DNA from 3 places in the Butyricimonas muris genome. Region 2 is predicted to be linked to each of the others. Evidence: riboswitches for the same ligand, from Rfam matches in the RefSeq annotation. Region 2 holds a riboswitch; each other region holds the start of a gene.

What was found. A riboswitch is a leader RNA that binds a small molecule or an ion and turns the genes downstream of it on or off. The one in region 2 is predicted to bind cobalamin.
Region 1: linked by a shared signal. The riboswitch ahead of ACK8P8_RS13540 (PKD domain-containing protein) and the one ahead of ACK8P8_RS18360 (ABC transporter substrate-binding protein) in region 2 are both predicted to bind cobalamin.
Region 3: linked by a shared signal. The riboswitch ahead of ACK8P8_RS13550 (DUF5074 domain-containing protein) and the one ahead of ACK8P8_RS18360 (ABC transporter substrate-binding protein) in region 2 are both predicted to bind cobalamin.

What each region holds. Positions count from the first base shown of each region.
Region 1 covers NZ_JBKEIT010000007.1:288,822-292,066, forward strand. Annotated here, with positions in the region: gene ACK8P8_RS13535 (ribonucleoside triphosphate reductase) at 1-559, opposite strand, end outside; cobalamin riboswitch at 658-842, opposite strand; gene ACK8P8_RS13540 (PKD domain-containing protein) at 1,108-2,070, opposite strand; cobalamin riboswitch at 2,233-2,441, opposite strand; gene ACK8P8_RS13545 (hypothetical protein) at 2,728-3,245, opposite strand, start outside.
Region 2 covers NZ_JBKEIT010000012.1:97,759-101,003, reverse strand. Annotated here, with positions in the region: gene ACK8P8_RS18370 (BamA/TamA family outer membrane protein) at 1-670, opposite strand, end outside; gene cobI (precorrin-2 C(20)-methyltransferase) at 759-1,475, opposite strand; cobalamin riboswitch at 1,661-1,855, shown strand; gene ACK8P8_RS18360 (ABC transporter substrate-binding protein) at 1,877-3,031, shown strand; gene ACK8P8_RS18355 (iron chelate uptake ABC transporter family permease subunit) at 3,065-3,245, shown strand, end outside.
Region 3 covers NZ_JBKEIT010000007.1:292,237-295,481, forward strand. Annotated here, with positions in the region: gene ACK8P8_RS13545 (hypothetical protein) at 1-68, opposite strand, end outside; gene ACK8P8_RS13550 (DUF5074 domain-containing protein) at 81-1,559, opposite strand; cobalamin riboswitch at 1,725-1,933, opposite strand; gene ACK8P8_RS13555 (PKD domain containing protein) at 2,117-3,136, opposite strand; gene ACK8P8_RS13560 (DUF5074 domain-containing protein) at 3,144-3,245, opposite strand, start outside.

The DNA.
Region 1 (3,245 bases), on a different contig from region 2:
CCTTCAAGTCCCATCCCACGCAATAGACGCTTAGGAATCCCAAGTCGTGGATATGCAACGCCCCGCTTTTGTGCGCTTCCGATACCCGTTCCGGGTAGAGTTGGCTTAGCCAGTAATTGGAGGTGATTTGTGTGGATATATGCTGATTCAATCCTTGCAGCGAGTACGAGGAATTAGCACTCTCTTTTACTCTCCAGTCGCTCAATGACAGGTAATTATCCATTACCTCTATATTTGTCAGTAAGGTCTTCGAGTTTCGGATTTGCTCGTGTTGCTTGCGGTAAAGCAAGTACGTTTTCATCAGTTGCAGGTCGCCGTGTTGGAACAGCACCAGTTCCACGGTGTCCTGTACCTGTTCCACGTGCGGGAGTTCCTTTTCCGGTGTGCTTGCGGCAAGAATTTGCACGACTTTGTCACACAGGGCACGTGCCGTTTTACGATCGGGCTGTCCGATGGCTCTCGTTGCCTTAAAAATAGCTTGTTCAATCTTTTCCGGTTTGAAATCGCAAATTTCCCCGTTGCGTTTCACGATTCTTGAGAACGTGGTTGATGTTTCCATGATTAAAATTTTAATAATTAAAAAAATACTTCGGGGAAAACACGAGAAAAGATCGTGTATGGCAGAGAATTGTCTTTTTCGCTTTTCACCCGAAAGCTCCAATTTATTTGCAATCGGCAGGTCTTCTGACTTACTCTCGCTTTTGAATCTCCTTCCCGTCGACAGCGTGACAGTGGATCATTGATTCAAGCGTTGAATAGAGCTTACAGCTACGGGTATAGTGCGGGATTTTCACCTGCTTCCCTGTTCGTCACCGGAGTGAACCGAATGCATGGCAAATGTATGATAAAATAATTGTATTTCAATAGTGGTTTTCAAATAAAATAATTTCCTTGAAATATATGTGTTGTTAATGCTTTGAATTATAATTTATTATAATAAAAATTGGATAACTTTTTGGATAGATGTGTTTTGTTGTCTTTTTGAATTTGGAAAATTTATAGTCAAATGTGAATAACAACGTAGTACGCTAGTAAGCTTTTTTTTAAATAAAACCCGATTGCTTGAATTTGATTAGCAATCGGGTTTTTCAGAATGATAGTCTATGACTATTTTTTGTTGGGTTCTGCCGCTTGCAATAGACGGGGGATGGGTAGAGTGTTCCTCATCTCCTCATAGTCAATGGGGGACAGAGTCCATGCATCCCAAGAAAGGTCTTCCAAAGGACGATAGATCACGAAAAGGTTGGAATAGTCGAATTCTTCGGCATCCGGAACTACGTTGCCCTGTCCTAGCCAATAACTGGCATAAGCTTCGTATAGCCCTCCTAACCAATAATCTTCCGGATCAACGGGTTTCAAATTATCAAAGTCTTGGGATGAAAGTTCATAGAAGCCGTCAACAAAGTTGTCTTGAGTGATTGTCAAGTTTCCGTTACTTACTTCAATTTTTCCGTCATTATTTCCATCATAGCCAAAACCGATAATATAACTGCCCGATTTAGCAACATAAAGGCGGGGATCTTTTTTCGCGATCGCCCGCAACATATCAATACCTAGAGGTTCTGTCCCTTTTTCCCAGCGATATCCCCATGCGAGAAAGAAAACTTCGTCATCTGCGGGTTCTAGCATATTGGTACCGGTGATCCATTGAATTGCGAGAGCAGAGCGGTTTTCACCTTCCCCTGTCCAGTTTTTTATGTTGGCGAAACGGAATTGACCGTCAGATACGTTGATTGTCAATGTGTCGGCATCGGAACCCACGGAATTGGTCGCCGTGAGGATGATTCGGTATTCTCCGAAATCTTCGGGAGTGAATTTATAAACAGAGTCGGTGGAAACTTGTTCCCCTTCGAGTGTCCAAAGAAGGGCAACGTCCGTGGGATCGAGCAACCTTGCTTTCAATTCGACGGTTTCTTTCGGAAGGCAAGTAGTGATTCCGCTCACGTTAATGATGGAAACTTCCGGTAGGGTAGGAATATAAGGGGGCTCTTGCTCCTTGTCATCACTACATGCGCTAAACAATGAGATCATTAATCCCCACACGATAAATAATAAATACAACTTCTTCATAACTGTTTTTTGAATTAATTTTATATATTAAAAAAGCAATAATTAATTCATACCCAAGTATCCCACGTGGATACAAACATTTCTGTTTGTAGGAAAAAGATGGCGTCAAATATCGACTTGTAAGCGGTACTGGCGTTTATGTTCTCCTTTCCCATTGAACATGAAACATATTAGCTTGTGGCAGGTCTTCTGACTCGTTTCCTTCTCCGGGGCTTCCTTCCCGTCCCTCGTGTCGGGGACAGTGGATAAAGTATGCCCGGGAAGTACAGTGAAACTTACAGCAGGGGATTCTGTTCAGGATTTGCACCTGATTCCCTTTTCATCCCGAAACGCGATTCGCGAATAGGGACACCACTCACTTCCATTATTCTTCGCGAAGATAGAGGAATGATGTTAAAAAGTCAAGTATTTTTGTTTTTTTAAGTTTAGACCTTATTTATAAATCCGAAACTATAGAAGTAGTATAAATGTATGATAAAATAATCGGATTATACAATCGGTTTTCAAATAGAATAGTTTTCTTGGAAAGTGTATCTTGCTGTATTTGTAATTAGTGTGTTATATTTTACTTTAAGAAATTATATGTGCAAAAAAAGAAACGACCGAAAAATAAAATTTTCGGTCGTTTTACAAGTGTATTATCCTGCTATTGCTTTTTTAATTATTGGGTGCGGCTTTCATTAAATCTGGTCTAGGATCTACATTAACTTCTGCGGAGTTAATAGTGGAGAAAGTCCAAGCATCCCAAGAATTTTTTTTCAATTGGCGTTGGTCTACTAGTTCTGTTGAGTATGTATATTGGCTTGGAACGTTGATACCTTCTGCGCCTAACCAGTATGTGGCATAGGTTTCCATCCAGCCTCCCATCCAAAGATCATCCGGATCACTAGGAGTCAGTCCATCAAAACTTTGACCTTCTTCCCAATAGATGCCATTTGTGAAATTTTCTTCAGTTAAAACAACTGTTGAACCTTTACAAATTTTGATAAAGCCGTCGTTATCTCCGTCATAAGCAAATCCTTTTATAACGATACCTCCCCATTGTTCTCCGACAACCACATACAAACGCGGATCTTTTTGAGCAATAGCCATAACCATGTCCATTCCTGTTGGAGTAGGACTATCCCAGTAATATCCCCATGCTAAAAAATGGATTTCATTATCTTGAGGCTTGG
Region 2 (3,245 bases):
TGTAAGGGTTCGGGATAAAATCTCTCGAGTCATACGAGATGATGATTCCGGGCCCGAAGGTGGTGACGTTCTTGGGTGCCCCGTTGAGGAAGCTGATGTCGTCGAAATCTTTCGCGTTCACGTTGCGGAACATGAGGTTGGGACCCACGTAGAGGTTGGGTGCCAGACGCCACAGGAGTTCTAGTTTGACTTGTTGTTCCAGTCGTTTATATTCGGTGTTGCGGTCTTCATGTCTGCCGGCTTCATAACCGATGCCCCAGAATTCGCTGGGGAAGGAGAAAAAGTACATGTTGGCGTTGAGCCGGAAACGGTCACGCGGGAAGATGCTATTGTTCCGGATTCCCAGCAGGTAGAAACCCGTGGTGGTGATGTCCCCGTAGATGGCGACGTTGGAGGGGGATATGGTTTTGTCGTGCCGGTCGATACGGTACAGCCCGGATGCCACGAGTCCGAGCCCCAGTTTGGTGTCGCTCGAAAAATGCGGTCCCCCGATAATAGAGAAGTCGAATCGCTTTTCGGCTTTCTCTTTGTTGGCGTCCGCGAAATAACGGTAGAACCGATGGAAGAATCCGGTCTTCACGGGTGTGGTGTCAACGGTGACCGTGTCTTGCCCGGTGGCGGAAAGCGACAGGACGCATAATAACGCGATATATAGTGTATGTCGAATCATTTCAGATTGATAAAGTTAAATTAGCATAGATTAAACAATCATTCATCTCGTGATTTCCTTGTACGCAATATTTGTGCCAATTGTTGGGTTAGCCGACAGAGATTCTTTTGGCAGGTCGTATAATCATTAGGGAAAAGTAAGGGAATTCGATTTCCACGAGGGCGTTCCGGTCGGTTTCATGTTGTTCGTTCGCGGTACCCACGTTTTGGTAATAGTGGTATTCGGCATCCGGGTGTTGACGGATGAATTCGTGGACGGTATCGGTGCATTGCGATAATTTCATGATGACGATAACGTGGTTCGTGGTGGTGAGTTCGTGAAGTTCTTCCGGCGTTGTTTTGCCCGGCAGGACGACGAGTTTTTCTTCCTGTTTCACGATATGAAGTCCCGATACTGCTCCCGCGGCGATGAATGCGGGTACTCCGGCAATGACGGAGGTGGGGATATGCATGGAGGCGAGTTTTTCGAACATGTAGTTGCCGGAAGAGTAGAAGCCGGAATCGCCTTCGGCAGTGACGGCAACCGTTTTCCCCTCGGCAACCCGTGCTGCGATTTCGAGGCAGAGTTCATCGTAAGCCCGATTGGCAAACGTGCGGTCTTTGGACATCGGGACGTGGAAGACTCGGATTTTACTAGCCTCGACGGGTAGGGACAGGATGATGTCCTGAGAGTACGATTTGAAAGTCCCTTCTTTGCTTTTCGTGCCGGGGCAATAGATTACGTCAACTTCCTGCAAGGCTTTTAATGCCTTGACCGTTATTAACTCCGGATCGCCCGGACCGAGGGAGATGCTGATTACTTTCATAGTCTATTAAGTCTATAAAGTCCGTAAAGTCTATAAGGTCCATAAGGTCAGTTCTCGAAGTTGTCGTGATGTTTCTGGTGTTTGGGACTTTACGACTTTATGGACCTTATGGACTTTATGGACCTTTTGAACTGATTCCGGGTGCAAAAGTCGTTAAAAAACGGATACGCTCAAAATAATATTTATATATTTGCAGGCGTCTTGGTGCTTCCGTGTTGGAAGAAAAGGGAATCCGGTGAAATTCCGGGGCTGTCCCCGCAGCTGTAAAGTCGTTTCCTGCCTCGAAGGTGGGCAGATCTTTTCGATAAAACCACTGGATTGGAATCCGGGAAGGAGAAAAGATGACAAGCCAGAAAACCTGCCAGATGACACGAATGATTAATACTTTCGGAGGAAAAGAGATGAATGGATTAGTACGTTTATTGTGTATTTTGTGTGCTTGCGGAGTGTTTTGTTGCTGCAAGTCGAAAACGAGTAAGAAGTCGGTCGAGAAACAGACCGTTCAGGCGGGGAGCGATTCGATTCCCCGGGTTCGGATTAAATACGCTAAAGGGTTTTGGTTGGAGTACCGGGACGGGTATGCCGTGTTGAATATCAAAGACCCGCAGGAGAGTAGCCACACGTGTTACCAGTACGCTTTGATTCCCCGGGGAAAGAAGGTGCAAACCCCGGCAGAGTTGCCCGTGGTGGAGGTTCCGGTGCGAAGCGTGGTGTGCATGACTTCTTTGCAGTTGTCTAATTTTATCAAACTGGACGCGATAGACCGGGTGGTGGGTATCACGAGTACCCGTTTTCTTTTTAACGGGGAGATGCAGAAGCGGGTGGACGAGGGGAAGACTCGCCGTATCGGGATAGAGGGGAATTTTGATAACGAGATTATCATGAGCCTGAATCCCGACCTGATGCTGATTTCGCCTTTTAAACGCGGGGGGTATGATGCCGTGAAAGATATCGGGATTCCTCTAGTGCCGCATCTCGGGTACAAGGAGATGACTCCTCTCGGGCAGGCGGAATGGATTAAGTTCGTGGGGTTGTTGCTGGGAATGGAGGATAAGGCGGGATTGGAATTTGACCGGATGGAGAACCGGTATAATTCGTTGAAAGCGATGGTCGGTGACGTGCAACGTCGTCCCGTGGTGTTTAGCGGGGAGCTGAGAGGCGGGGTGTGGTATGCCGTGGGGGGAAAGAGTTTTCTGGCACAGCTTTTCCATGACGCGGGGGCGGATTATTTCTTGAAAGACGACCCCCGTTCGGGTGGGGTGACGTTGGATTTCGAGACGGTGTACAATCAGGCGGAGAGTGCCGACTACTGGAGAATCGCGAATAGTTTTGCCGGGGAGTATTGTTATGCGGCGTTGAAGGCGCAAGACGAGCGTTACGCTGATTTCAAGGCTTTTAAGGATAAACGTGTCATTTATTGTAACATGCGGGAGAAGCCGTTTTACGAGAGTATGCCCGCCGAACCGGAGGTGGTGCTTGCCGATATGATTCGGGTGTTTCACCCGGGTGTGTTGCCCGACCATGAACCGGTGTATTACGATTTGCTTAATAAATAAGAGTGCATGGGACGAGGGAGAAATACGATATGGATGTTTTTTATCACGGTGTCTATCGTGGTGTTCTTGTTATTGAATATGTTGTTGGGCTCGGTGGCTATCCCGTTTTCATCGGTTTGGAACGTGCTGACGGGTAGCGGGGAGGAACCGGTGGCTTGGCAGAATATAATTTTGAAGTCCCGGTTGCCGCAGGCGTTGACGGCGTTGGTGGCGG
Region 3 (3,245 bases), on a different contig from region 2:
TCTTCGCTACAAGACAAGATAAAACTTGCAAATATGCAAGCGAAAATCAAATTTAAAAGATTTTTCATTGTTTCTGAATTTTAATGTTGAAAATTGTGGGTGAAATATATATTGGCAGGATAATCTAAATAGTTTGCGTAATCTTTACAAAGTCTTGGTGTAATTGTATTTTTATATTTTTTCGTGTATTTATTATAAGTAACAACAATGGTAAAATCAAAAATTGAGATATGGTTGTTGTGCCGTAATCCTCCCCAGCCTTTAAGCGTGTTCAAGAAAACTCTGCCCGTGACAGGATCCACTGCACATGTATTGTATGCTTGAAAATTTTGGGCTTCAAAATAGTCCGGAGAGGCTGGAATATATTGGGTTGCATCAACCATTAGGGCTGTTGTGTCTTTGCTGAAGATGTGGAAGTATATGCTTGGTTTTGTGGCACTCATGTATAGTGTATCCCCCTTGGCGGTAATATGAGGAGCGGCGGCTTGACTACTTGGGGGATTGAGTTTCAATCGTTCTGCGGCTTCTCCAGTTAATTGATTCGAGGCTATGATCTCGTAGGAGTTTGGGTCTACTTTTGAAATTTTACCACTTTCGTCCGATACCCATAATTTGTCATCCGATGATTTGATAATTCCGGATACATTTCCATCGAATTCAATCGTGGTTGTAATTTCTGTTTTGCCTTTTTCAATAACGACTAAGGATTTTTGATTATAGATAGCTGCAAATAATTTTCCGTCTACGACAGCCATTGTATTTTTATGAGCTTTTTCTGTTCCGGCTATTCTTGTCATGGAAAGGTCTGAGGGATGGAAGACACTTATGCTGTTCTCATCTCGTATATATATGTTATCTTCTCCTAAAACAGCGATATGGGTAGGAGAAGTAAATCCTAATTCTGGGGGGAATGAGTAAGAGAATACCTCTTTTAAGGTTTCTGCGTTGAGAATGGTGATTGCTCCGTAATTCATGGAGGCATCATCCCCTTTTTGGGCGATAATATACATCTTGTTATTATGAATGAATAAGTCTTGAGTTAGAGACCATAATCGTTTCCCGTTTTCTCGAAAATAGACATTGTCAGTAATATTACCATCTGGGTTGATGAAAATCAAAGAACCATACGTTCCAATTAGCCCCTCGTTCAGGATGAATGTCCCATTTTTGTATTTTCCTTCAGGGGTTTCTTCTTTGGTGATTTCTTTTACGATAACTTGTACCGATTGAATTTGATTCCCGGCTTCGTTAGTGACTGTTACTTGTAACGTGTATACGCCTACGGCATCAGCCTTGAACACGTAAATAGAGTCGGTGGATACTTCTTGTCCTCCGATAGTCCAAAGGTAAGTGGCGGGTAATTCACTGGTAATATTTGCTCTGAAAACGATAGAATCTGTTAGTAGCATGGTGTATTCACTATTGGTAATTGTTACGACAGGTGCTGTCGGTACTTCCGGTTCTGGTTGGTATGGAATACAATCACAATCATCACTACATGCGCTAAACAACGAGCTCATCAATCCCCACACGATAAATAATAAATACAACTTTTTCATAATAGTTTTTTTTGAATTAATTTTATATATTAAAAAACGCAATAATTAATTCATACCCAAGTATCCCACGTGGATACAAACATTTCTGTTTGTAGGAAAAAGATGGCGTCAAATATCGACTTGTAAGCGGTACTGGCGTTTATGTTCTCCTTTCCCATTGAACATGAAACATATTAGCTTGTGGCAGGTCTTCTGACTCGTTTCCTTCTCCGGGGCTTCCTTCCCGTCCCTCGTGTCGGGGACAGTGGATAAAGTATGCCCGGGAAGTACAGTGAAACTTACAGCAGGGGATTCTGTTCAGGATTTACACCTGATTCCCTTTTCATCCCGAAACGCGATTCGCGAATCGGGACACCACTCACTTCCATTATTCTTCGCGAAGATAGAGGAATGATGTTAAATAATCAAGTATTTTTTTACATTTTACATCCAGAGCGATATCCTTTTAGCCTGTTCTTGAAATATGTTGATGATGTGGAAGTAAAAAAGCTCCCGGATCATCCGGGAGCTCAAGTATAAAATTATTTTTTAGTTAAGTATTTTGGAATATGCTATTGCTATTTGATGGCTGCTGCTTTCAACAAGCGGGGTATGGGTAGGATATTTTGTTCTGCGTCATTAATCGGGGAGAATGTCCATGCATCCCAGCACTCGTCTTCCAGTTCCCGGTTACTGGCGTAGAAATTGGAATACTCGTACTCTTCCGCTTCCAGTACGGCTTCCCCGTATCCCAACCAGTAGGATGCATAAGCCACGTACCAGCCGCCCATCCACCAGTCGCCCTCGCTGGTAACCCTGACGTCATCAATGTTATCCTCTTGTTTTTGCACGTATATGCCATTCGTGAAATCCGCTTCTGTCAAAGAAATCCCCTTGTATTCTATTTTGTTGTGCACGAAATCATCGCTTTCAATTGAGATTTTTCCGTCACCGTTGCCGTCATAGCCGAATCCTTTGATGGCAGTCCCGTGTCCGTCGACCTGAACGATGACAAACAAACGGGGATCTTCCTTGGCAATGGCAATAATCATCTCCTCTCCTGTGGGGGTATCTTCCCTTTTTTGCGGTTTATTCCACTTGTATCCCCACGCCCGGAAAAAGACATCCTCGTCTGTCGGGTGCAATAAATCCTCCACCTCCGGTTTTACCCATTGTATCGCCAGCACCGAGCGGCACTCGCCCTCGCCCGTCCAGTTTTTGACATCCGAGATTTTGAAACCGTCCTGTACCGTGATATACGTGCTGTCCGATGCCTCGCCCAAGATGTTGGATGCCGTCACCTTGATTTTATACTCTCCCTCTGTGGCGGACGAGAATTCGTATATCGTGTCTGTTGATGTTGCCTTCCCCTCCACGAACCATTGCAGGTCAGCATGCGTGGTATTGATGATATTCGCTCTTAATCTTACTGCTTTTGCGGGAAGAATAGCATTTTTCAAGCTCAAGTTCTGTACAGACACCTCCGGTGCGGTAAGAGGCATCTCCGGTTCATCTTCTCCGCCATCATTATCGCTACAGGAACTCCACATTCCCGTGATAGCCAGAATAGCTAATATATAAAGTAAATTCTTTTTCATGAACCGTTTATTCAAAATTATAAGTGAAGAATGTGCCGGCGGGGAATGCCGTGTGATTTTCGTAATTTGCACTTAATTCTGGTTCATCCCCGCTAAAGTTGAATACACT